Regions from separate parts of the Pseudomonas sp. LBUM1660 genome, predicted to be linked through region 4. Evidence: predicted binding sites of a transcription regulator. Region 4 holds the regulator's gene; each other region holds the start of a gene.
The links. Region 4 encodes FliA, which starts transcription of late flagellar genes. Its sites were predicted from a motif close to CTAAAGTTTNNNNNNNNNNNGCCGNTAA; they were not measured.
Positions count from the first base shown of each region.

Region 1: a site for FliA is predicted at 2,434-2,461, ahead of flgM (flagellar biosynthesis anti-sigma factor FlgM). Genes of this name have one in related genera too.
Region 2: a site for FliA is predicted at 2,819-2,846, ahead of ACA068_RS02365 (methyl-accepting chemotaxis protein). Genes of this name have one in related genera too.
Region 3: a site for FliA is predicted at 1,785-1,812, ahead of ACA068_RS14690 (methyl-accepting chemotaxis protein). Genes of this name have one in related genera too.

Region 1 covers NZ_CP166795.1:4,679,843-4,685,324, reverse strand. Annotated here, with positions in the region: gene ACA068_RS21765 (MFS transporter) at 1-649, shown strand, start outside; gene ACA068_RS21760 (flagellar brake protein) at 716-1,462, opposite strand; gene ACA068_RS21755 (flagella synthesis protein FlgN) at 1,555-2,022, opposite strand; gene flgM (flagellar biosynthesis anti-sigma factor FlgM) at 2,071-2,397, opposite strand; gene flgA (flagellar basal body P-ring formation chaperone FlgA) at 2,563-3,324, opposite strand; gene ACA068_RS21740 (chemotaxis protein CheV) at 3,407-4,339, shown strand; gene cheR (protein-glutamate O-methyltransferase CheR) at 4,386-5,213, shown strand.
Region 2 covers NZ_CP166795.1:490,282-495,763, reverse strand. Annotated here, with positions in the region: gene ACA068_RS02385 (methyl-accepting chemotaxis protein) at 44-775, opposite strand; partial or broken gene ACA068_RS02380 (HAMP domain-containing protein) at 908-1,951, opposite strand; gene ACA068_RS02375 (cell division protein ZapA) at 2,097-2,399, opposite strand; gene ACA068_RS02370 (hypothetical protein) at 2,396-2,626, opposite strand; gene ACA068_RS02365 (methyl-accepting chemotaxis protein) at 2,902-4,527, shown strand; gene ACA068_RS02360 (potassium/proton antiporter) at 4,844-5,482, shown strand, end outside.
Region 3 covers NZ_CP166795.1:3,098,293-3,103,774, reverse strand. Annotated here, with positions in the region: gene ACA068_RS14710 (LysR substrate-binding domain-containing protein) at 1-22, shown strand, start outside; gene ACA068_RS14705 (MmcQ/YjbR family DNA-binding protein) at 19-378, shown strand; gene ACA068_RS14700 (DUF1294 domain-containing protein) at 390-821, opposite strand; gene ACA068_RS14695 (undecaprenyl-diphosphate phosphatase) at 818-1,648, opposite strand; gene ACA068_RS14690 (methyl-accepting chemotaxis protein) at 1,940-3,574, shown strand; gene pnuC (nicotinamide riboside transporter PnuC) at 3,812-4,375, shown strand; partial or broken gene ACA068_RS14680 (AAA family ATPase) at 4,372-4,894, shown strand; gene fapA (functional amyloid chaperone FapA) at 5,225-5,482, shown strand, end outside.
Region 4 covers NZ_CP166795.1:1,912,281-1,917,762, forward strand. Annotated here, with positions in the region: gene flhF (flagellar biosynthesis GTPase FlhF) at 1-876, shown strand, start outside; gene fleN (flagellar synthesis regulator FleN) at 993-1,823, shown strand; gene fliA (RNA polymerase sigma factor FliA) at 1,820-2,560, shown strand; gene ACA068_RS08985 (chemotaxis response regulator CheY) at 2,728-3,099, shown strand; gene ACA068_RS08990 (protein phosphatase CheZ) at 3,122-3,910, shown strand; gene ACA068_RS08995 (chemotaxis protein CheA) at 3,965-5,482, shown strand, end outside.

The DNA.
Region 1 (5,482 bases), 2.8 Mb from region 4:
CGGGCTGCTGGTGCAGTGGCCGCTGGGCTGGCTCTCCGACCGTTATGACCGGGCGTTGTTGATCCGCTGTTTTGCAGTGGTCCTGGCCCTGACCGCGTTGCCGCTGGCAATCATGCAGCAGGTGCCGCTGGAGGTTCTGTTTGTTGCCGGGTTCTTCTGTTCGCTGGTGATGTTCTGCCTGTATCCGCTGGCGGTGGCGTTCTCCAATGACCACGTCGAAGGTGATCGTCGCGTGTCCCTGACCGCGATGTTGCTGGTGACCTACGGCGTTGGCGCCAGTATCGGGCCGTTGGTGGCCGGGGTCCTGATGAAGCTGTTTGGCAGCCACATGCTGTATGCCTTCTTCAGTTTCTTCGCGTTGGTGCTGGTGTGGCGGATTCGCCCGAAAGCCGTCACCAACCTGCACCAGGTCGAAGATGCGCCGCTGCATCACGTGGCCATGCCGGACAGCATGTCGAGTTCGCCGCTGGTGGCGTGCCTTGATCCGCGGGTCGATGAGCAAGTGGTGCAGGATCAGATGCAAAACCCGATCAACCCAGAACCTGCGCCTGAACCAGAGCCAGAGCCAGAGCCAGATCCCGAAACCGATCCGCCACCAGAAGACCCGGACACGGGGCGCGAGCAAAGCTTTACCGAGGCCAGGCCTTAAGCCTGCGCATAAAAAAAACGGGCAGTCACCGCGAGGGACTGCCCGTTTTTTGTTGAAAGTGCCGTATTACATGTCGTCTTTGTCGAAGCGGCGCGCTTCACGCTGAAGCTGATAGACGAATCGTTCGACCTGGCGCTGCACCAGTCCGCTCATGTTGTGAAAGCGGATGCCGGCGAAGGTGGTGGAGATCCTTTCTTCGAAGTGCAGATAACGCAGTTCCACTGGCGCGGTCATGCTGCCAAAGGGCAGGTCGGCAATAAAGCGGTCGTAGACCTGACCCAATTGCAGCCTGGCGGTGATGTCACCTTCAAAGCGCAGCTTGCAGCCAGTGGCGGAAATGTCGAGCAGCTTGCCTCTGATCGGGAACTTGAGCTTTTCACCGCCCAGTTCGACATCCACCAGTTGCGCCAGCTTCAACGCAGCCCGGAAGGCATTGCGGCGCTGGTGGTAGACCACTTCATCGGGGAGAGTGCCACGGTAGCAGCGACCGCCACCGGACTCATCGATGGTCAGCGTGCCATTGCTTTCCCACGCAATGCGCACGCCCTCGTGGAATCCTTCAACCCGAAATGATTCGCCGGCCAGCAGATAGCGTTCGCCATCGCGAGGGACCATCTCATCCAGGGCAATCATGTTGCCGTCACGGTCGACGTCCACCAGATAGCTCTGGAAGCGCTGGTTACGTTCGTGGAACGTGATGATCAGCGGGTCATGGCTCTCTTGCAGCTGCCGCAGGTTACCGGCGATCTCCATCGGCGTGGATAGCACCTTGGGTGGCTGCGGAGAATCTTCCGCGTTTAAGGCATTGAACACGGTTCATCATTCTCCAGACAAAATATGACTGCGACTTGCCAGCATACTGCCAGCATGTGAGGCGTCTTGATAGAGCGTGCTCATTAACAGGCTCAAGCCTGACTAAGCGGGCGCGGCTTCGCTAGCTTGGAGGTTGATCCGCGGGCATCGTAAAGCGCTGGCGGTTCGCCGCCGGTGAGGATTTTCAGCTGATTGGCCGTGGCGGCCTGCTGGACCAGGATCGACTGGCCATTATTGACGTTGGCCGCTTGGCATTGAGCCAGCAGATCGGTCAGTTTCTCGCTCTGTTCCAGCAATTGATCGCCGATGCTCGACTGGCTGGCAAGTTGCTCCAGGCCACTACGATCGGTCGGCAGATTCAGGCTGGCGAGGATTTCACTGCGCTTGCGGCCATGCTGTTCAAGCAGAATGATCATTGCCTGTTTCTGCGCCAGAATATCTTCGAGCAGCGGCATGTCGCGACCGTGCAAGGCGAGGGACTCGGTTTGCAGTAACTCCAGCAAGTATTGCGCTGGAGCAAAGTCGTCGGTGATCAGTTGCAGTAAATTAGTGTCGTGCATGGCTGGCCTTGGGGTTTAAGCGTCCAAAAGCCTGGCGCAGGCCGTGGCCTAGCGCTGGGCTTCGAAGTTGAGCAGTTTGCTGGCTACACGGTTGCTGTCGACTTTATAGCTGCCATCGGCAATCGCTGCTTTCAACTCGGCCACGCGGGCGTTGTCGACGGCAGGCTGATCGCGCAGCTTGTCAGTGACCTTCTGCAACTGTTGAGCCTCATTGCTGAGGTGTACCGATTCCCCGCTTTTGGCTGTACTGGCCTGTTCGGCCGGGGTATTCAGCGGCGCGGATTTGCCGGTTTCGGCGGTTTCCTTCGCGGTGCTGGTACGCGTACTACCGGTAAGTGACGAGGAGCTGTTCAAACGGCTGAAATCGATGACCATGATAAAAAACCTCTGGGTATTTGGACGCTTGCCATGTTTTCGGCTCTCCCTGCGAAAACTTTAGGCCCATTTATCAATGAGCTTGCATGCGCCAGCGCTTGTCCTGCCTGCGGCACAGTTTAGGGAACAGCCGGGCGGCGCGCCATCTTTCACCAGCAGATCGTACTACATGGCCACTTCCACCTGGCCCGGCGCGGTGACTTGCGCCTTGATGACCCGTTGGGAGTTGAGGTTTTTCACACGAATCTGTTCACGCAGGCCGCCATTGGACAGCGCCTCGCCTGGCATACGCACGCTGAGCGTACCACTGCGGGCGGTAATCACCACTTGATCGCCCTTGCTGATGACTTCCGCCTGTTCGAGATGGACCAGCGTCAGGACCTGATTAGCGACCGTTGGTCGGGTAAGTTTCTGCCCGACAGCCTGTTCCAGGGAGGTGAAATAACCCTGGTTGATCAGGCTGATATCCCGCTCGCGCAACATGACATCGCCGGGCTCGATGACCCCGGCGCGTTTGAGCGGCCGAGTGGTGGTGACAACGTCCCGAAACAGGCGGACTTGAGCGGGTACGAAGACTGTCCAGGGTGATGTGCTGTCGCAGCGGACCTTGACTGTGACCCGCCCGATCGGGGTCGCCGGGCTCTCCAGGGTGGCTGTCAATTCCTTGTCGCACATGGGCATGCGCAGTCGCGGATCGAGCTGGTTGACCTCGATTTCGTAGCGTCCTTCCGTTTGACTGGTGGCCAAATAGTCTTCTACGGTGAACTCAAGAAAGCCCTGAGTGACGCCGATAAGCATGTCAGGCAAGGTAACCGCGTCAGCAAGGGCAGGGCTGCCAGCGTTGAACAGGCAGACGGCCGACATCGCGCAAAGCAATTTGCGGGTCATTGATGTCAGGCGTCGGAAAAATGTCGTTTCTGTGTTCATAAGAGTTAAAAAGCAAGCGCCGTGCCGTTTAGCAATGAACGTGCGTCGCAACACACTTAAGCGTTGGTGTAGGAGTCTGTGCATGGCTGGTGTAATGGATGCAGTAAACCAGCGCACGCAACTGGTTGGGCAGAATCGCCTTGAGCTGTTGTTGTTCCGTCTCGACGGTCAGCAGCTGTATGGGATCAACGTGTTCAAGGTTCGGGAAGTGCTGCAATGCCCCAAACTGACCCTGATGCCCAAGTCCAGTCCTGTCGTGTGCGGTGTGGCAAATATCCGGGGGGCGACCATTCCGATTCTTGATCTGGCAATGGCGACCGGCTCCGGGGCACTTAAAGATCAAAGCAAACCGTTCGTGATCATCACGGAGTACAACACCAAGACCCAGGGTTTCCTGGTGCGATCGGTGGAGCGCATCGTCAACATGAACTGGGAGGAGATTCATCCGCCACCCAAGGGCACGGGACGCGATCATTACCTGACGGCTGTGACTCGGGTCGACAATCAGTTAGTCGAAATCATCGACGTCGAGAAAGTGCTGGCGGAAGTGGCGCCGACACCGGAAGCGATTTCGGTCGGCGTGGTGGATGTCGAAACCCAGCACAAGGCGCTGTCCTTGCGGGTATTGACGGTCGATGACTCGTCGGTGGCGCGCAAGCAGGTGACTCGTTGCCTGCAAACGGTCGGCGTCGAAGTGGTGGCATTGAACGACGGCAGGCAAGCGCTGGATTACTTGCGCAAGCTGGTCGATGAGGGCAAGAAGCCGGAAGAAGAGTTCCTGATGATGATTTCCGACATCGAGATGCCGGAGATGGACGGGTACACCCTGACGGCCGAGATCCGCAACGACCCGCGCATGCAAAAGCTTCATATCATCCTGCATACTTCGTTGTCGGGTGTATTCAATCAGGCAATGGTCAAGAAGGTCGGCGCGGATGACTTCCTTGCCAAATTCCGTCCTGATGACCTGGCATCCCGGGTAGTTGACCGGATCAAAGCAGCAGATATCAGCTAGGGGCCTTCTGCCCCTGGTGGTTAACACGATTTAAGAGGCGGCATCTTTGTCTACGGGTAATTTGGATTTCGAACAGTTCCGGGTATTCCTGGAAAAAGCCTGTGGCATTTTGCTCGGTGAAAACAAGCAGTACCTGGTCTCGAGCCGTCTCAACAAACTGATGGAGCAGCAGGGCATCAAGTCCTTGGGTGAGCTGGTTCAGCGCATCCAGACCCAGCCGCGCAGCGGTTTGCGCGAGATGGTGGTGGATGCGATGACCACCAACGAAACCCTGTGGTTTCGTGACACCTATCCGTTTGAAGTCTTGAAGAACAAGGTGTTGCCCGAAGCGATCAAGGCGGCCCCCGGCCAGCGTCTGCGGATCTGGTCGGCGGCGTGCTCGTCGGGTCAGGAACCGTATTCGCTGTCGATGTCCATCGATGAGTTTGAGCGGGTCAACATGGGCCAGTTGAAGATGGGTGCGCAGATTGTCGCGACTGATCTGTCCGGCACCATGCTGACCAACTGCAAGACCGGCGAGTACGACAGCCTGGCCATCGGCCGTGGTCTGTCGCCCGAGCGCCTTCAGCGTTACTTCGACCCCAAAGGGCCGGGGCGCTGGGCCATCAAGGCGCCGATCAAGAGCCGCGTGGAGTTTCGCTCGTTCAACCTGCTGGACAGCTACGCGGCCTTGGGCAAGTTCGACATCGTGTTCTGCCGCAACGTGCTGATCTACTTTTCCGCCGAGGTGAAGAAAGACATCCTGTTGCGCATTCACAGCACGCTCAAGCCGGGCGGTTATCTGTTCCTGGGCGCCTCCGAAGCGCTGAACGGTTTGCCGGATCATTACCAGATGGTCCAGTGCAGCCCGGGGATCATTTACCAGGCGAAGTGATGGGTTGGCAGCATCAAAAAACGGGAGTCCTCAGGGGCTCCCGTTTTTTTTGCCCGATGATTTCCCACGAGCGCCGCACCCCCTGTAGGAGCGAAGCTTGCCCGCGAAGGCGGTGGGTCAGTCAATGATGATGCTGTCTGACACACCGCCTTCGCGGGCAAGCCTCGCTCCTACAGTTGTCGGTGTTGCCAGAGATAAGCGGCAGAAAAGCGGCAGGCGGCGGACATCGGTTGCCGCTTTTCTGGCATTGCCGCCTTGCCACTGCCCGC
Region 2 (5,482 bases), 1.4 Mb from region 4:
TGGGAGCGGGCTTGCTCGCGAAGGCGCCCGCACAGACAACTCATCAACTCAACTTGAACCCACCCACTTGCCGCGCCAAGTCATCCGCCAACCGCTGCAATGTCTGGCAGTCCTCCCGGCACGCTCTCACTTCGCCAGCCGTCGCCCGGGCCAAATCGGAAATCCCCTGCACATTGCGGTTGATCTCTTCCGTCACCGCCGACTGTTCTTCCGTGGCCGTCGCCACCTGATGGTTCATGTCGCTGATGCGCTCGACCTGTCCGGTAATCGCCGTCAACGATGCGCCGGTGCGCTGGCTCGACTCGACGCCGGTGCCCGTCGCTGCCTGCCCGGAATGCATGGATGCAACCGCATTCTCCGCGCCCTGCTTGAGGCTGCCGATCATCTGCTGGATCTCGTCGGTCGACGTCTGGGTGCGCCGCGCCAACGTGCGCACTTCATCCGCCACTACCGCAAACCCACGCCCCATGTCGCCGGCCCGCGCGGCTTCGATGGCCGCGTTCAGTGCCAGTAAATTGGTCTGTTCGGAGATCCCGCGAATCACTGCCAGCACCTGATCGATGGATGCGACCTGTTCGGCCAATTCGCCAACGGCACTGGCGGCGATGCCGATTTCGTCGGACATGCTTTCGATATGCCGGATCGAACCACCGACCACTTCCCGCGCCTGCATCGCTTCATCCCGGGCGCTCTGCGAAGCGACGGCGGCGTTACCCGCGTTCTGGGCGATTTCCTGCACGGTCAGGCCCATTTCGTGGACGGCGGTGGCGACCATATCGGTCATTTCCTGCTGACGACCGGAGCGTTCGGCGGTGTTGTCCACGACCTTCGCCACTTGGCTGACCGCCGTGCGCAAACGCTCGCTGGTGGTCAGCACCTCGCCGATCATTTCGCGCTGGCTGTCGAGGAATCGATTGAAGCCGCGCGCCAGGTCACCCAGCTCATCGGCGCGACTGGAATCTAACCGATGGGTCAAATCTCCCCCACCGCTACCGATGGCTACCAGCGCGGCTGTTACCTGACGGATCGGCCGCACCAGCCCACGGGCCAGCAACACCACCAGTAACAGACACACCAGCGCCACCGCCAAACCAATTCCGCTGCTCATCCACATGGCGCGACGGGCTTCGGCGTAGATCTGCGACTGCGGCACTTCGGCCACCAGGGTCCAGCCCAGATCCCGTAACGGCAGGCTTAACGCCAGATAATCTTCGCCATCGCGGACAAAGCTGCTGTGGGTGGCAGATGCTTTTGAGCTAGAAAGTTGACCCATGACCGCTTGCGCAGCGGGCGAGCCGATTTGCTCGGCCAAGGTGCGCTTGCCGCTGAATTGCGCCTCAGGGTGAACCTGGATCAAACCGTCGGAACGCACGAGATAGACCTTGCCGCGCTCACCGAAGTTGAAGTTGTGGATCAGTTCCGACAGCTCTTTCATGCTTAACCCAAGCCCGGCAACACCCACGACTTTACCGGCCTGCTCGACCTTGAGGTCGATGAACAGCGCCAACTCTCCGGTCGCGGTGTCATTGTCGATATTGAGGGTGCGCGGCTGGTTGCTGTCGAGGAATGCGTAGAACCAGGCGTCTTTGGGATTGGAACGGCTGAGGGTCCGGTCCAGGCCTTTTTCAGTGAAGTAATGGTTTGAAGCCGTGCCGACGATCAGCGCGGTGAAGGCCTTGTGTTCGGCGCGGATACCTTCCAGATACTCGACGAACGCGGCGGTTTGAGCACCGTTTTCACCCTCGGCCAGCCAGTCGCGCACCATGCTGTTGCTGGCGATGTCCTTGGCGGCGGTGAGGGGTTGGACGAGGACTCGTTCGATGTCGTTGCGCATCGCTTCGATGCTCGACGGCAGTGCCTGTTCGACCAGATAGCTCTGGGCGAGGCGGTTGACCACGAGGGTATAAATGCCAACCACGATCAGAATACTGACCAGCAGGGCAGTGCCCATACTCAGGATTAACTGCCATTGAATACTGCGTCGCCAGAACTGCATGGAGCACCCCCAAAGAATAAGAGGCTGAAACACTGCAACAGCCGTGCCGATTGTATACAACTCAAACGACAATCTATTCTTTGGTTGTGCGCAAAGCCGATCAGGCCTGATTGATCGTCTTGGAGATCACTTCAACCGTGGCGCTGACTTGCTCTTGGTAACGGTCGAGTTCCTGCTTGTGCTGCTTTTGCATTTCAATCTGCTGGGAACACAGATTCATCGCAGCCAGCACCAGCAGTCGGTCACCGATCAGCGTCGGGTACTTCCTTTTGGTGTCGGCCAAGGCAGCTTTCAACATCATCGCGGCGTCCAGCAGGGTTTGCTCTTCCCCGGCCGGCGCCTTGATCGAATAGTCCTCCCCCAGGATCGAGACGACTTTTACCCCTGCGGCGCCATGATTCATGCGCTGACCGGGCCGGCGCTGACGCGCTCAACCAGGGCCTGGATGCGGGCCGCGGTGGCGCCTTGTTTCTCTTCCTGTTCCATCAGGTTCAGTTGCAGGCTTTCGTTTTCATCCTTGGCCTGGGCCAGTTCTGCGCTCAGGGTCTGGTTGGTGGCGAGCAAGGTCTGGTTCTGTTGCACCAGGTCGCTGACCAGCTGTTCCAATTGGCTAAGGGATGCTTCCAACATTTTGATTTTCCAAGCATTTTCAAAGGGCGCGTACGATAAAGAAAAGTCATCATGGATGCCAGGGTTATTCAGGCGCAAAGCCTTGATTTTCCTGGCGGACGGCCTTCCTCGCGAGCTTTAAAGACTGTGATTGGCGGATCTGGTTCCTGCACTTCGTCGCCGGGGCCCTTGTGCGACAAAAACGCGCAGGCACTCAAGACTTTAGTCGCATGACCGATAAGTCACTCATACGTCAGCTTCAGCGCCGCACGGGTGCGCTCACTTTGGTAAACAGCATGTCCCTTCGTAATATGAATATCGCACCGCGGGCGTTCCTCGGTTTCGCCCTGATTGGCGGTTTGATGCTGGTTTTGGGGGTGTTTGCCTTGAACCAGATGAGCAAGATTCGAGGCGCCGGCGAGAACATCGTCGAGAGCAGCGTGCCGAGCATCAAAGCGCTGGATGAGTTCACCCAACTGACCCTGCGCCTTCGGGTTCTGTCCTATCGCTTGTTGACCAACCGCGAACCCGACGTGCAGCAAAAAACCATCGAGCTGTTCGACCAGCGCAACCAGCAGATCCGCGCCGCACAGACAGAGTATGAAAAATTCATCAGCAGCCCTGACGAGCGTGCGGCTTACGACCAATACGTGCAGTTGCTTGGCCAGTACCGTCAGCTTGAAGACCGGATGAAGAGTCTGTCGCGCAACAACCAGGTGGAAGAACTGCGCACCTTGCTCAACACCGATCTGTTGAACAACTCTGAAGCCGTCAACGCCGTGCTCAACCGCCTGATGCTGATCAACAACCAACAGGCGGTCGACCTTAATCAGCAAGCAACGGATCAGTATTCCTCGGCGTTCACCCTGGTCGTCACCCTGCTGGTGATCGCCACCGGCCTGACACTGCTGTTCGCCTGGCTCCTGACCAACAGCATTACCAAGCCGATAGCCAACGCCTTGAGCGCGGCCGAAGAAATCGCCGAGGGCAACCTGACGCGCCCGATTCATGTCGATGGCGAAGATGAAGCCGGCCGCTTGCTGCTGGCCATGTCGAAGATGCAGGAAAAGCTGCGTGACACCCTGCAGCGGATTTCCGGCTCAGCCACGCAACTGGCGTCCGCCGCTGAAGAACTCAACAGTGTCACCGACGAAAGCGCTCGTGGCCTGACCCAGCAGAACAACGAAATCGAACAGGCCGCCACCGCCGTCAATGAAATGACCAGCGCCGTGGAAGAGGTCGCACGCAACGCCGTGAGCACGTCCGAAGCCTCGAAGAACGCCACCACCTCGGCCGGCGACGGTCGTGACCTGGTGCAGGAAACCGTCAGCGCCATCGAACGCATGAGCGCCGATGTGCAGAGCACCGCGACCCTGATTGGCGACCTGGCCAACGAGTCCCGTGACATCGGTAAAGTGCTGGACGTGATTCGCGGTCTGGCTGACCAGACCAACTTGCTGGCATTGAACGCAGCCATTGAAGCCGCGCGTGCCGGTGAAGCCGGACGTGGCTTCGCGGTGGTGGCGGATGAGGTACGTGCACTGGCGCATCGCACTCAGCAGTCGACCAGCGAGATCGAACGCATGATCGGCAGCATCCAGAGCGGCACCGAACACGCGGTGGACTCGATGCGCAACAGCACCGAACGTGCTGAGTCGACCTTGAACATTGCCCGCGGTGCAGGTCTTTCGCTGGACACCATCAACAGCGCCATTGTCGAGATCAACGAGCGCAACCTGGTAATCGCCAGCGCGGCTGAAGAACAGGCGCAGGTCGCCCGTGAAGTGGATCGCAATCTGGTGAACATCCGTGATTTGTCGGTGCAATCGGCGACCGGGGCGAATCAGACGAGTGCGGCGAGCAATGAGTTGTCGCGATTGGCGCTGGACCTGAACAACATGGTTGGGCGGTTTAGCCTGTAAACAGCGACACCTTCTCTGTGGCCAGGCGATTTATCTGTGGCTGAGGGATTTATCTGTGGTGAGGGGATTTATCCCCGTTCGGCGGCGAAGCCGTCGCAAGATCTGTTTGCGGTGTGTGCCTGAAAGAACGCAGGGGGCCGCTCCGCAGCCCAACGGGGATAAATCCCCTCGCCACAGGGATCAAGCTCAACCCGAGTGACGTTGTCGCTGCTGCAAAAGCTTTTTGACAGCATCACATTTCAACAGGTTAGAATCGCTGGCACGCAGACTGCATGGTCAGTTTGTGCCCGCCTTTCAGCTTTCTGGAGTACTGCCTTTGAATGCGACGACCATCAACAGCCTGTTCTTGATCGGCGCGTTGCTGGTAGGTGCGAGCATTCTGGTGAGCTCACTTTCCTCGCGCCTCGGCATCCCGATTCTGGTGATCATCCTCGCCGTGGGCATGGCCGCTGGCGTCGACGGCGGCGGCATTATCTTTGATAACTACCCAACGGCTTATCTGGTCGGCAACCTCGCCCTCGCGGTGATCCTGCTCGATGGCGGCTTGCGCACCCGCGTATCCAGCTTTCGCGTGGCGTTGTGGCCGGCGTTGTCGCTGGCCACGGTCGGGGTGTTGATAACCACCGCGCTGACCGGCATGGTCGCCGCCTGGCTGTTCAATCTGAACATGATTCAGGGCCTGCTGATCGGCGCCATTGTCGGCTCCACCGACGCCGCAGCGGTGTTCTCACTGCTGGGCGGCAAAGGCCTGAACGAGCGGGTCACCGCCAGCCTCGAAATCGAATCCGGCAGCAACGACCCGATGGCGGTGTTTCTTACTGTCACGCTGATCGACATGCTCGCCAGCGGCCAGACCGGCCTGCACTGGAGCCTGCTCGGGCACTTCGTGCGTGAGTTCGGCATCGGTGCCGTGATCGGCCTCGGCGGTGGCTGGGTCATGCTGCAATTGGTCAAC
Region 3 (5,482 bases), 1.2 Mb from region 4:
CTGTGGGGACCGATTGATATGAAGGCTGGACGCATGAGCGAAGAGGACGTCGCGCAATTCTGTCTCGCGCTGCCCGGTGCGCGGGAAGACTACAAATGGGGAGGCGTTCGAGTGTTTTCGATTGCCGGAAACAAGATGTTCGCCTTGCAGAACCTGCGCGGCGACTCCTTGGCGTTCAAGGTCGACAAGGATCTGTTTCTCGGGCATTGCGACCGCCCGGGCATTCACCCGGCGCCGTACCTGGCGCGGGCTCAGTGGATCATCATGCAAACGCCCTACCCGCTGGGCCCCGAGGAACTGCAGGCGTTGCTGAAACGTTCCCACCAATTGGTGGTGAGCAAGCTACCCAAGCGCACCCAGGTCAGCTTGCTGCTTTAAAATCCTTTCTTTTAGAACAATGCAAACAGATGGGCGCCGAGGAACAGCTGGTCGATCCAGAACACCTGGTGCATCAGCACAATGAGCCAGAACACCAGCTGAAACGAGACCTTGCGGGTCTTGTGCCGAAACACTTGCTGGGCCAGCAAGGCACCCGGCCAACCGCCCGCCAGCTCCACCGCGTGCAACACGTTCTCCGGTGTCCGCCAGCTGTCGGCGCGAGCCTTGCGCTTGTCGCTCCAGTACAGAAAGAACGCCAGCACGCTGACGATACCGTAGGCCGCAAGCGGAATCAGCGATACCCCCTGCAGCCACAACGACATCGAGCCCGTCAGCGGCAGCGCGCACAGGATCGCCAACACCAGCAGTTTCAGCCGAGGATGCTGGACCCGCTCGCCCCCAGACCTGCGTCCGGGGTTGTTGCGCGCGCTGGAGTCATTCATGGGCGTGCGGCGGCCCAATCGACCCAACCGAACTGCCAGGTGGCCAGGATGAACAGGCCGAACGCGATGCGATACCAGGCGAACGCCGCGTAGCTGTGAGTGCCGATGAACACCAGCAAGCCTCTGACGGCAATCATCGCGAAGATGAACGCGGTGACGAACCCGATCGCGAACACCGGAAGATCAGCCGGCACGAACAGGTCGCGGTATTTGTAGCCTGAATACACCGCCGCACCGACCATGGTCGGCATCGCCAGGAAGAACGAGAACTCGGTGGCCGTCTTGCGCGACAGCCCGAACAACAAGCCGCCAATGATGGTCGAGCCAGAACGCGAGGTCCCGGGAATCATGGCCAGGCACTGGGCGAAACCGACTTTCAAGGCGTCTTTCCAGGTGATTTCGTCGACCGTGTGGGCATGCACTTCGTGCTGACGCTGCTCCGCCCACAACATCACGACCCCACCCACGACCAAGGCCGTGGCTACGGTGATCGGGTTGAACAGGTATTCGTGGATCAGATCGGCAAAAATCACCCCCAACACCACTGCGGGCAGGAAAGCGATCAACAGGTTTGCGGTAAAACGCCGGGCGTTTGGTTGTGTCGGCAAGCCGACGACCACGTCGAAGATCTTGCGGCGAAACTCCCACACCACCGCAAGGATCGCCCCGAGCTGGATAATGATATTGAAGGCCATGGCGCGCTCGCCACCAAAGTTGAGCAAGTCCGCCACAATGATTTGGTGGCCGGTACTGGAAATGGGCAAAAACTCCGTCAGCCCTTCTACAACGCCTAGAATCAATGCCTGCAAGGCGGTCCAAAGTTCCATCAATCCCCCAAAGGCGATGCGCCAAGGCATGCCCCATTAGTTTTTTTTAAGCGTTCATCGCGCCAAGCGTAGCTGAAGTCCCGCGCGCAAAGGATCCAGACGGAGCGGTAAAAATTCCGTGAAAAATCAACTTGGATTCAGGTTTTTCCGCGCGGGGCCGAAATCCTATCAGACAAGCCCGGATAACGCTGCCGCGTAATGAGACTTGGGTCGCATATGCCCGACCGGCAAAGCATGGTTGGATGCTGGCAATCGTTTATTACAAGAAAAAGAAATCGGAGTGACAGCGTTATGAACAGCTTGCGCAGTGTGTCGATCAGCCGACGCTTGTGGCTCATCTTGGTCGTGTCGGTGGTGATGTTACTGACTTTGGGCGTGTTGATGCTCAAGCAGACCCATAGCGACCTTTACCAAGCAAAAGCCCAGAAAACCCAGCACGTGGTGCAGACCGCCAGCGGCATTCTGACTTACTACCACGGCCTGGAAACCGCCGGCACGCTCACCCGCGATGCCGCTCAGAAGCAGGCCCTGACCACCGTGCGCGGGCTGCGTTATGACCAGAACGACTATTTCTGGATCAACGATCTGACGCCAGTGATGGTGATGCACCCCGCCAACCCAAAACTCGATGGGCAGAACCTCTCGGCAATCCGCGACCCGGACGGTTTTGCACTGTTCAACGAAATGGTGGCCGTCGCCAAGGCGAAAGGCGCTGGCACGGTCAACTACCGCTGGCCTAAGCCGGGCGCCAGCGACCCGGTCGGAAAAACCTCCTACGTCAAATTGTTCGAACCTTGGGGCTGGGTGATCGGCTCCGGCGTGTACATCGATGACATGCAGGCCGAGTTCTATGGCCAGGTCTGGAAAGCGTCTTTTGTCGGCCTGGTGATTGCGCTGATCATGGCGTTGCTGGTGATCATGATCGCTCGCAGCATCGTGCGTCCGCTGCAGGCCACGGTGAACGCCATGGCCAATATCGCCAGCGGTGAAAGCGACCTGACCCGCAACCTCGACACCCATGGCCAGGATGAAGTCACTCAGTTGGCCCGGCATTTCAATGCCTTTACCGCCAAACTGCGCCTGGTCATCAGTGAGTTGCAAGTGTCCGCCAGTGCCCTGGGACAGTCGTCCAGAGAACTGGGCAACGACGCCACCCAGGCCCAGCAACGCAGTCAGCAACAGTCCCAGCAAATGGAGCTGGTGGCGACCGCGATCAACGAAGTGACTTATGGCGTGCAGGACGTGGCCAAGAATGCCGAGCATGCGGCCAGCGAAATGCGCGATGCCGAATCCCAGGCGCAGCAGGGGCAGATCAACATTGATGGCAGCTTGCAGCAGATCGACAAACTGTCCGGCACCATCGATCAAGCCGTGGAAGTGATTCGCACCCTGGCGGCTGAAAGCACCCAGATTGGCAGTGTCCTGGAGGTGATCCGCTCCATCGCCGAGCAAACCAACCTGCTGGCCCTCAACGCCGCCATCGAGGCCGCCCGTGCGGGTGAGCAAGGTCGAGGCTTTGCGGTGGTGGCCGATGAAGTGCGCCTGTTGGCCCAGCGTACCCAGAAGTCCACGGCGGAAATCCAGTCGATGATCGAACGCCTGCAAACGCACTCCGAAGCGGCGGTCAAAGTGATCGGCGACAGCAGCCGAGCCTCGCAACTGACCATCGAACAGGCCGGTCTGGCCGGCGCCAGCCTGAATGCAATCGGCCAGGCGCTGCGCAACCTCAACGGGCTGAACGCATCGATCGCCAGTGCGACCCTGCAACAAGCCCATGTGGTGGAAGACATCAATCAGAACGTCACCCAGGCCGCGGGGTTATCCCACAGCACCGCGCTGGCAGCGGAGCAGTCGAGCGTGGCCAGTGTGCGGCTCAAGGATTTGAGCGAGCAGTTGAACGGCCTGCTCAAACAGTTCCGGGTGTAACAACGCCCTTGTAGCAGCTGCCGAGCAGCGCGAGGCTGCGTTCGGCGACGCAGTCGTCGTAAACCCTGCGAACGCGGTTTTACTGGTAAACCGCGGGGGCTGATTTCACGACGACTGCGTCGCCGAACGCAGCCTCACGCTGCTCGGCAGCTGCTACAGACCGCGTGAGCCGGTTCTACTTGGCGTCGCCTGCCGGTACAATCCGCCACCCTCTTTCGTTTTCCCCAAGGAACCTCCATGTCCGGGCTTGAACTGTTTGCCGCCACCCTCGGCGTGATTGCCGTCTGGTTGACGGTCAAACAGAACCCTTGGTGCTGGCCCATCGGCCTGGTCATGGTGCTGCTTTATAGCTGGATCTTTTTTGAAGTGAAGCTGTATTCGGACATGCTCCTGCAAGTGATCTACGCCGCTCTGCAGCTCTACGGCTGGTGGCAATGGACCCGCGCGGGTGAGGCGAATACCGGCCGGCAGGTCAGCCGGCTCGATGGGAAATCGATAGCATTGGGCCTTGCGGCCGGCGCCCTCGGCAGTCTGCTGCTGGGCGCCGCCATGGCGCACTGGACAGATGCCGCCCAGCCGTGGCTTGACGCCGCGCTGACCGGGTTCAGCCTTGTGGCGCAGTTATGGATGGCGCAAAAACGCGTGCAATGCTGGCCGTTGTGGATCGCCGTCGATGTGATTTTCGTCGGGCTGTTCATTTATAAAGACATGTACTTGACCGCCGCCCTCTATGCACTGTTCCTGCTGCTGGCCGTTCAAGGTTGGCGTGAATGGCGCGCCGACCCGGCCTTGCGCGCATGAAGGTGCTGGTGCTCGCGGGCCCGGAATCCAGCGGTAAAAGCTGGCTTTCAGGCGAGATTCACGCCAATTTTGGCGGCATATTGGTCGGTGAGTACGTTCGGCACTTTATCGAAAGCGAAGCCCGCGAAACCCGCTACGATGACATTTCAGCGATTGCGCATGGCCAGCTGACCTGGGAAGACGAAGCACGTGCCAGGCAACCGTCACTGCTGATTCTCGATACGCACCTCTTGAGTAATATCCTTTGGAGTTGCACCTTGTTTGGCGCTTGCCCGACATGGATAGAGCAAGCATTGCTGGCACGGCACTACGACCTGCATTTGCTGCTGAGCCCTGAAACTGTGCCTTGGCATGACGACGGGCAGCGTTGCCAACCGCAACTGGCAGAGCCAGGCGTTTTTCCAGGCCAGCCGTGAATGGCTTGACCTGCACCGCCAACCTTGTCAGGTATTGCAAGGTGACTGGAAACAGCGCAAGGACGCGGCATTCGAAGCAGTGACGCGCTTGCTCAACGCCTGACCCGCAGAACCCGCCCTGCCGCAACTGTCCACTCCTGAAACACCCATTCCTGCGCAAACCCGCGTGCTAAAGCACCCCGAGTGTTCCAGCCAGAAAGTGTTAAGCCACTGATACAACCAGCCTTCAACGCCCCTGACGAGCAATGCCGCCCGCATCGGCCGCGCTTTGGCGTGGCTCTGTCTCAGTGGCGTTACAAAATTTTTTTGACTACCTCGACAATTAAATCCAACCCACTGTTTATAAAAGAAAACCAGAAAGCGGCACACCTTCTGCTCTCTACCTCGCAACGCTGATAAGGGCCAGCGTTCACTTACAGAAGGAATTGCCGCCGTGGGGAAATTTGATAAGCGCATCTTTAGCTTCCTGCTGATCGGATGCGCACTGGGCTCAAGTGTCTGCCTGCCTGTACAGGCTGAAAACGGCATCATTCTTATCAAACGTGATGTCCAACCGCGCAACGCAACTATTCCACCGTTGATTCCCGACCCTAACCCCACGACCGTCAACGCCAACCCGTCCAGACAAATCCTCCAGCAAACAAACGAATTGAGCGACGGCGACTTTGCCAACGTTGCCAGTGGTGCAGGC
Region 4 (5,482 bases):
GGCTCCCTGGCCTGGAATCAGCTGCAAGGCAGCCGTCCGGCCCAGGCCAATCTTTGGCGTCGCCTGCAACGCATCGGCCTGTCCGGCCCGTTGTCTCGCGACTTGCTGGCGATGATTGCCGACATTGACGAGCCCCGTCAGGCCTGGCGCATGTTGCTGGCACACCTGGCGCGGATGATTGCCACTCCGGAAGTCGAGCCACTGGAAGAGGGCGGCGTGATTGCCATGGTCGGCCCTGCCGGCATGGGCAAGACCACCACCCTGGCCAAGCTCGCGGCCCGCTACGTGCTCAAATACGGCGCGCAAAACATCGCGCTGGTGAGCATGGACAGCTACCGTATCGGTGCTCAGGAACAATTGAAGACGCTGGGCCGGATTCTCAACGTGTCGGTAACCCATGTCGATCCGGGCCAATCGCTGGTGCAGGCGCTGGATCCGTTGTTGCGCAAACGCGTGGTGCTGATCGATACCGCCGGGCTTCAGGCCAGCGATCCAGCCCTGCGTATGCAGCTCGAAAGCCTGGCCGGACGTGGCATCAAGTCAAAAAATTATTTGGTTTTGGCAACCACCAGCCAGAAACAGGTTCTAACGGCCGCTTATCACAGTTACAAGCGCTGCGGGCTCGCTGGCTGCATCCTGACTAAACTGGATGAAACGGCAAGTCTGGGCGAGGTGTTGAGCCTGGCGATCAGTCATGAATTGCCGGTGGCTTACCTGACCGATGGCCCGCGTATTCCGGATGATTTGCATCTGCCGCGTCGTCATCAGTTGGTCAGTCGCGCCGTAAGCGTGCAAATGCAAGAAGAACCCAGCGAAGAAGCCATGGCTGACATGTTCGCTGATATTTACCACAGCCCGACCAAGCAGGTTGGCTGAGGTACTAATGAACAGTTTTTGTACCTACATCGATGGTCTGCCATGCATTGTTCATTTTATGAGCGCGCAGCCAGTAATGTGGCCTCCGTCTATGCAAGACAAGGTAAAGAAATAACATGGGCAGCATGCATCCCGTACAGGTGATCGCGGTGACCGGCGGCAAAGGTGGCGTCGGGAAGACTAACGTGTCAGTGAACTTGTCCCTGGCTCTAGCTGAACTCGGCCGGCGCGTCATGCTGCTGGACGCCGATCTGGGGCTGGCGAACGTCGACGTCCTGTTGGGGCTGACACCCAAACGTACCCTGGCCGACGTGATCGAAGGCCGCTGTGAGCTGCGCGACGTTCTGTTGCAGGGCCCTGGCGGTATTCGCATCGTTCCGGCCGCGTCCGGCACGCAGAGCATGGTTCATCTGAGCCCGGCCCAGCACGCCGGCCTGATCCAGGCCTTCAGCGATATCGGCGACAACCTCGACGTATTGGTGATCGACACCGCTGCGGGTATTGGTGACTCGGTAGTCAGTTTCGTTCGCGCAGCACAAGAAGTCTTGCTGGTGGTGTGCGACGAGCCGACCTCGATCACCGATGCCTACGCGCTGATCAAACTGCTGAACCGCGATTACGGCATGAACCGCTTCCGCGTCCTGGCCAACATGGCTCAGAGCCCGCAGGAAGGTCGCAACCTGTTCGCCAAGTTGACCAAGGTCACAGATCGCTTCCTCGACGTCGCCCTACAATACGTCGGCGCAGTGCCATACGACGAAAGCGTGCGCAAGGCCGTGCAGAAGCAGCGCGCCGTCTACGAAGCCTTCCCTCGTTCCAAGTGCGCCCTGGCGTTCAAGGCGATCGCGCAGAAGGTCGACACCTGGCCGCTGCCTGCCAACCCGCGTGGGCACCTGGAGTTTTTCGTCGAGCGCCTCGTGCAACAGACCGCAGGACCCGTCCTATGACAGCCAGTGGCTACAACCTCTACAAGAAGTCGGCACGTGACGCGCAGTACGAGCTGATCGAGCGTTACGCGCCACTGGTCAAACGCATTGCTTACCACTTGCTGGCCCGTCTGCCGGCCAGTGTTCAGGTTGAAGACCTGATCCAGGCCGGGATGATCGGCCTGCTTGAAGTGTCGACCAAATATGACGCCAGCAAAGGCGCGAGTTTCGAGACCTACGCGGGCATTCGAATCCGCGGCGCGATGCTCGATGAAGTACGCAAGGGGGACTGGGCGCCACGTTCGGTTCACCGCAATACCCGCATGGTCAGCGACGCAATTCGCTCGATTGAAGCTAAAACCGGTCGTGACGCTAAAGATCATGAGGTTGCGGCCGAACTCCAATTGAGTCTCGACGATTATTACGGGATTTTGAACGACACCCTGGGCAGCCGGTTATTCAGTTTCGACGATCTGTTGCAGGACGGCGAACACGAAGGGCTGCACGAGGATGGCGCGAGTGCACATCTTGAGCCGTCACGCGATCTGGAAGATGAACGCTTCCAGGCCGCGCTGGCGGACGCGATTGCCAATTTGCCGGAGCGTGAGCGACTGGTGTTGGCGCTGTACTACGACGAAGAGCTGAACCTCAAGGAAATCGGTGAGGTCCTGGGGGTCAGCGAATCGCGGGTCAGCCAGTTACATAGCCAGTGCGCGGCCCGTTTGCGGGGGCGTTTGGGGGAGTGGCGAGCGCGCTGAAGGCAGTGTGGGGACACTGCGAACGAGGCCGGTGGAGTGTTGAACTGCACCGGTCGCGATCTGTTGTGCTCCAGACAGTCATCGAGTGGATTGCCGGATTGATTGAAATGGCGCGTCCAGGTGCTGGGCGCGTTTAAGACTGCTTGGAGGTCGAATTGGACAAGAACATGAAAATCCTCATCGTTGATGACTTCTCAACGATGCGGCGGATCATAAAAAACCTGTTGCGTGACCTTGGGTTCACCAACACGGTCGAGGCCGACGATGGCACTACTGCCATTCCGGTTCTCAACAGCGGGAGCATCGACTTTCTGGTAACGGACTGGAACATGCCTGGCATGACCGGTATCGATCTGCTGCGTCACGTGCGCGCCGATGAAAAGCTCAAGCACCTGCCGGTGCTGATGGTGACTGCCGAAGCCAAGCGCGAGCAGATTATCGAAGCGGCCCAGGCCGGTGTTAACGGCTATGTGGTCAAACCCTTCACGGCCCAGGCGTTGAAAGAAAAAATCGAGAAGATTTTCGAACGCATCGGTTGATCCACTGCGCCACGGGGGAGCTATGGAGCATAAAGAATCTTCACTGGGCGATTTTGAATCGACCCTGAAAAAACACGCGGTCGAACTGGTCGAAAGCCTTGAAAAAGGCAGGTTCGGCGACGCTGTGCAACTTATCCATGAGCTCAATCAGACCCGTGACCGCGGCCTGTATCAGGAAGTGGGCAAGCTCACTCGCGAGCTGCATAGCGCGATCGTCAATTTCCAGATTGACCCAAACATGCCGCAAGCCGAGGAAGTGTCGCAGATCACGGACGCCACCGAGCGTCTGGGGTATGTGGTCAAGCTGACCGAGGCCGCCGCCAACCGCACAATGGACTTGGTGGAAAACGCCACGCCGCTGGTCAACCGCCTGAGCGAAGAAGCCCAGGCGTTGAGCACGGATTGGGGGCGGTTCATGCGTCGCGAAGTCGGGGCTGAAGAGTTCCGCGAACTGGCCCGGCGCGTCGACGGTTTCCTGACGCGCAGCAGCGATGACAATCGCACGGTGTCGAGCAACCTCAACGACATTCTGTTGGCCCAGGATTACCAGGACCTCACCGGTCAGGTGATCAAGCGCGTGACCCAATTGGTCACCGAAGTTGAAAGCAACCTGCTCAAGCTCGTGCTCATGGCCAGTCAGGTAGACCGCTTTGCGGGTATCGAACATGACCGTGATGCGATGCTTGCTGAAAAAGATCCGCAAAAACATCTCTCTCAGGGTGAAGGTCCGCAGATTCATGCCGATAAAAGAGAAGACGTTGTGTCCGGTCAGGACGATGTGGACGATTTGTTATCCAGCCTAGGATTTTAGAGTTTTAGCATTTTAGGTTTTTTAGGTTTTTAGACCTGTAGGAGCACCCCCTTAATGAGCTTCGGCGCCGATGAAGAGATCCTTCAGGATTTCCTGGTTGAGGCCGGCGAGATTCTAGAGCAACTGTCCGAACAGCTGGTCGAGCTTGAAAGCCGACCGGATGATGCGGATTTGCTCAATGCAATTTTTCGCGGTTTTCACACTGTAAAAGGGGGCGCCGGCTTCCTCCAGCTCAACGAGCTGGTGGAGTGCTGTCACATCGCCGAGAACGTGTTCGACATCCTGCGCAAGGGTGAACGTCGCGTCGACTCGGAACTGATGGACGTGGTTCTCGAAGCGCTGGACGCAGTGAACAGCATGTTCACCGAAGTTCGCGAACGCAGCCCGATTACGGCTGCCACGCCTGAATTGCTCGCGGCACTGGCCCGTCTGGCCGAGCCGCAAACAGCTGATGAATCTGCACCGGTGGCTGAAGTGGTCGAAGCACCTGCCGCTGAAGAATCGGGCGACATCACTGATAACGAATTTGAACAACTGCTGGACTCGCTGAACGCCGTCAAGGCTCAAGCCGAAGCGCCGGCGGTTGCTCCAGTGGCGGCTGCCGAGTCCGCGGCCAGCGACGAAATTACCGATGCCGAGTTCGAGTCGTTGCTCGATCAACTGCACGGCAAAGGCCAGTTCGCGGTTGATGCGGTGGCAGCGCCCGCTGCACCGGCGGCACCGAAAGCGGCCGGCGACAGCTCTGATATTACCGACGACGAATTCGAAGCACTGCTCGACCAGTTGCACGGCAAGGGCAACTTTGCGGTGGATGCGCTGGAATCGGCCATTGCCGCCGTACCTGCCTCGGCTGCGCCAACCGCTAAAGCGGCCGGCGGTGATCTGATCTCCGATCACGAGTTCGAATCGCTGCTCGACGAATTGCATGGCAAAGGCAAGTTCACCGAAGTCGGCACAGGTGCTGCGGTGGCTGCTCCAGTCGCCAAGGCTGCTGCGCCCAAACCGGTTGCCAAGGCACCCGAGCCGAAAGCCGAAGCGCCGAAACCGGCGGCTGCCGCTGCACCGGCTCCAGCCCGCGCACCGTCCGCGCCGCCACCGGAAAAACCGGCCAGCGAAGCCGAGACCACCGTGCGGGTTGATACCGCGCGTCTCGACGAAATCATGAACATGGTCGGCGAACTGGTATTGGTGCGTAACCGCTTGGTCCGTCTGGGCCTCAACAGCGGCGACGAAGCCATGTCCAAGGCCGTGTCGAACCTCGACGTGGTCACGGCCGACCTGCAAACCGCGGTCATGAAGACCCGGATGCAACCGATCAAGAAAGTCTTCGGGCGCTTCCCGCGTCTGGTTCGCGACCTGGCTCGCCAGCTCAAGAAAGAGATCAACCTGGAGCTGGTCGGCGAAGAAACCGACCTCGACAAGAACCTCGTCGAGGCCCTGGCCGACCCGCTGGTCCACTTGGTGCGCAACTCGGTCGACCACGGCATTGAAGAGCCGGCCGAGCGCGAAGCGATGGGCAAGCCTCGCAGCGGCAAGGTGATCCTGTCCGCTGAACAGGAAGGCGACCACATC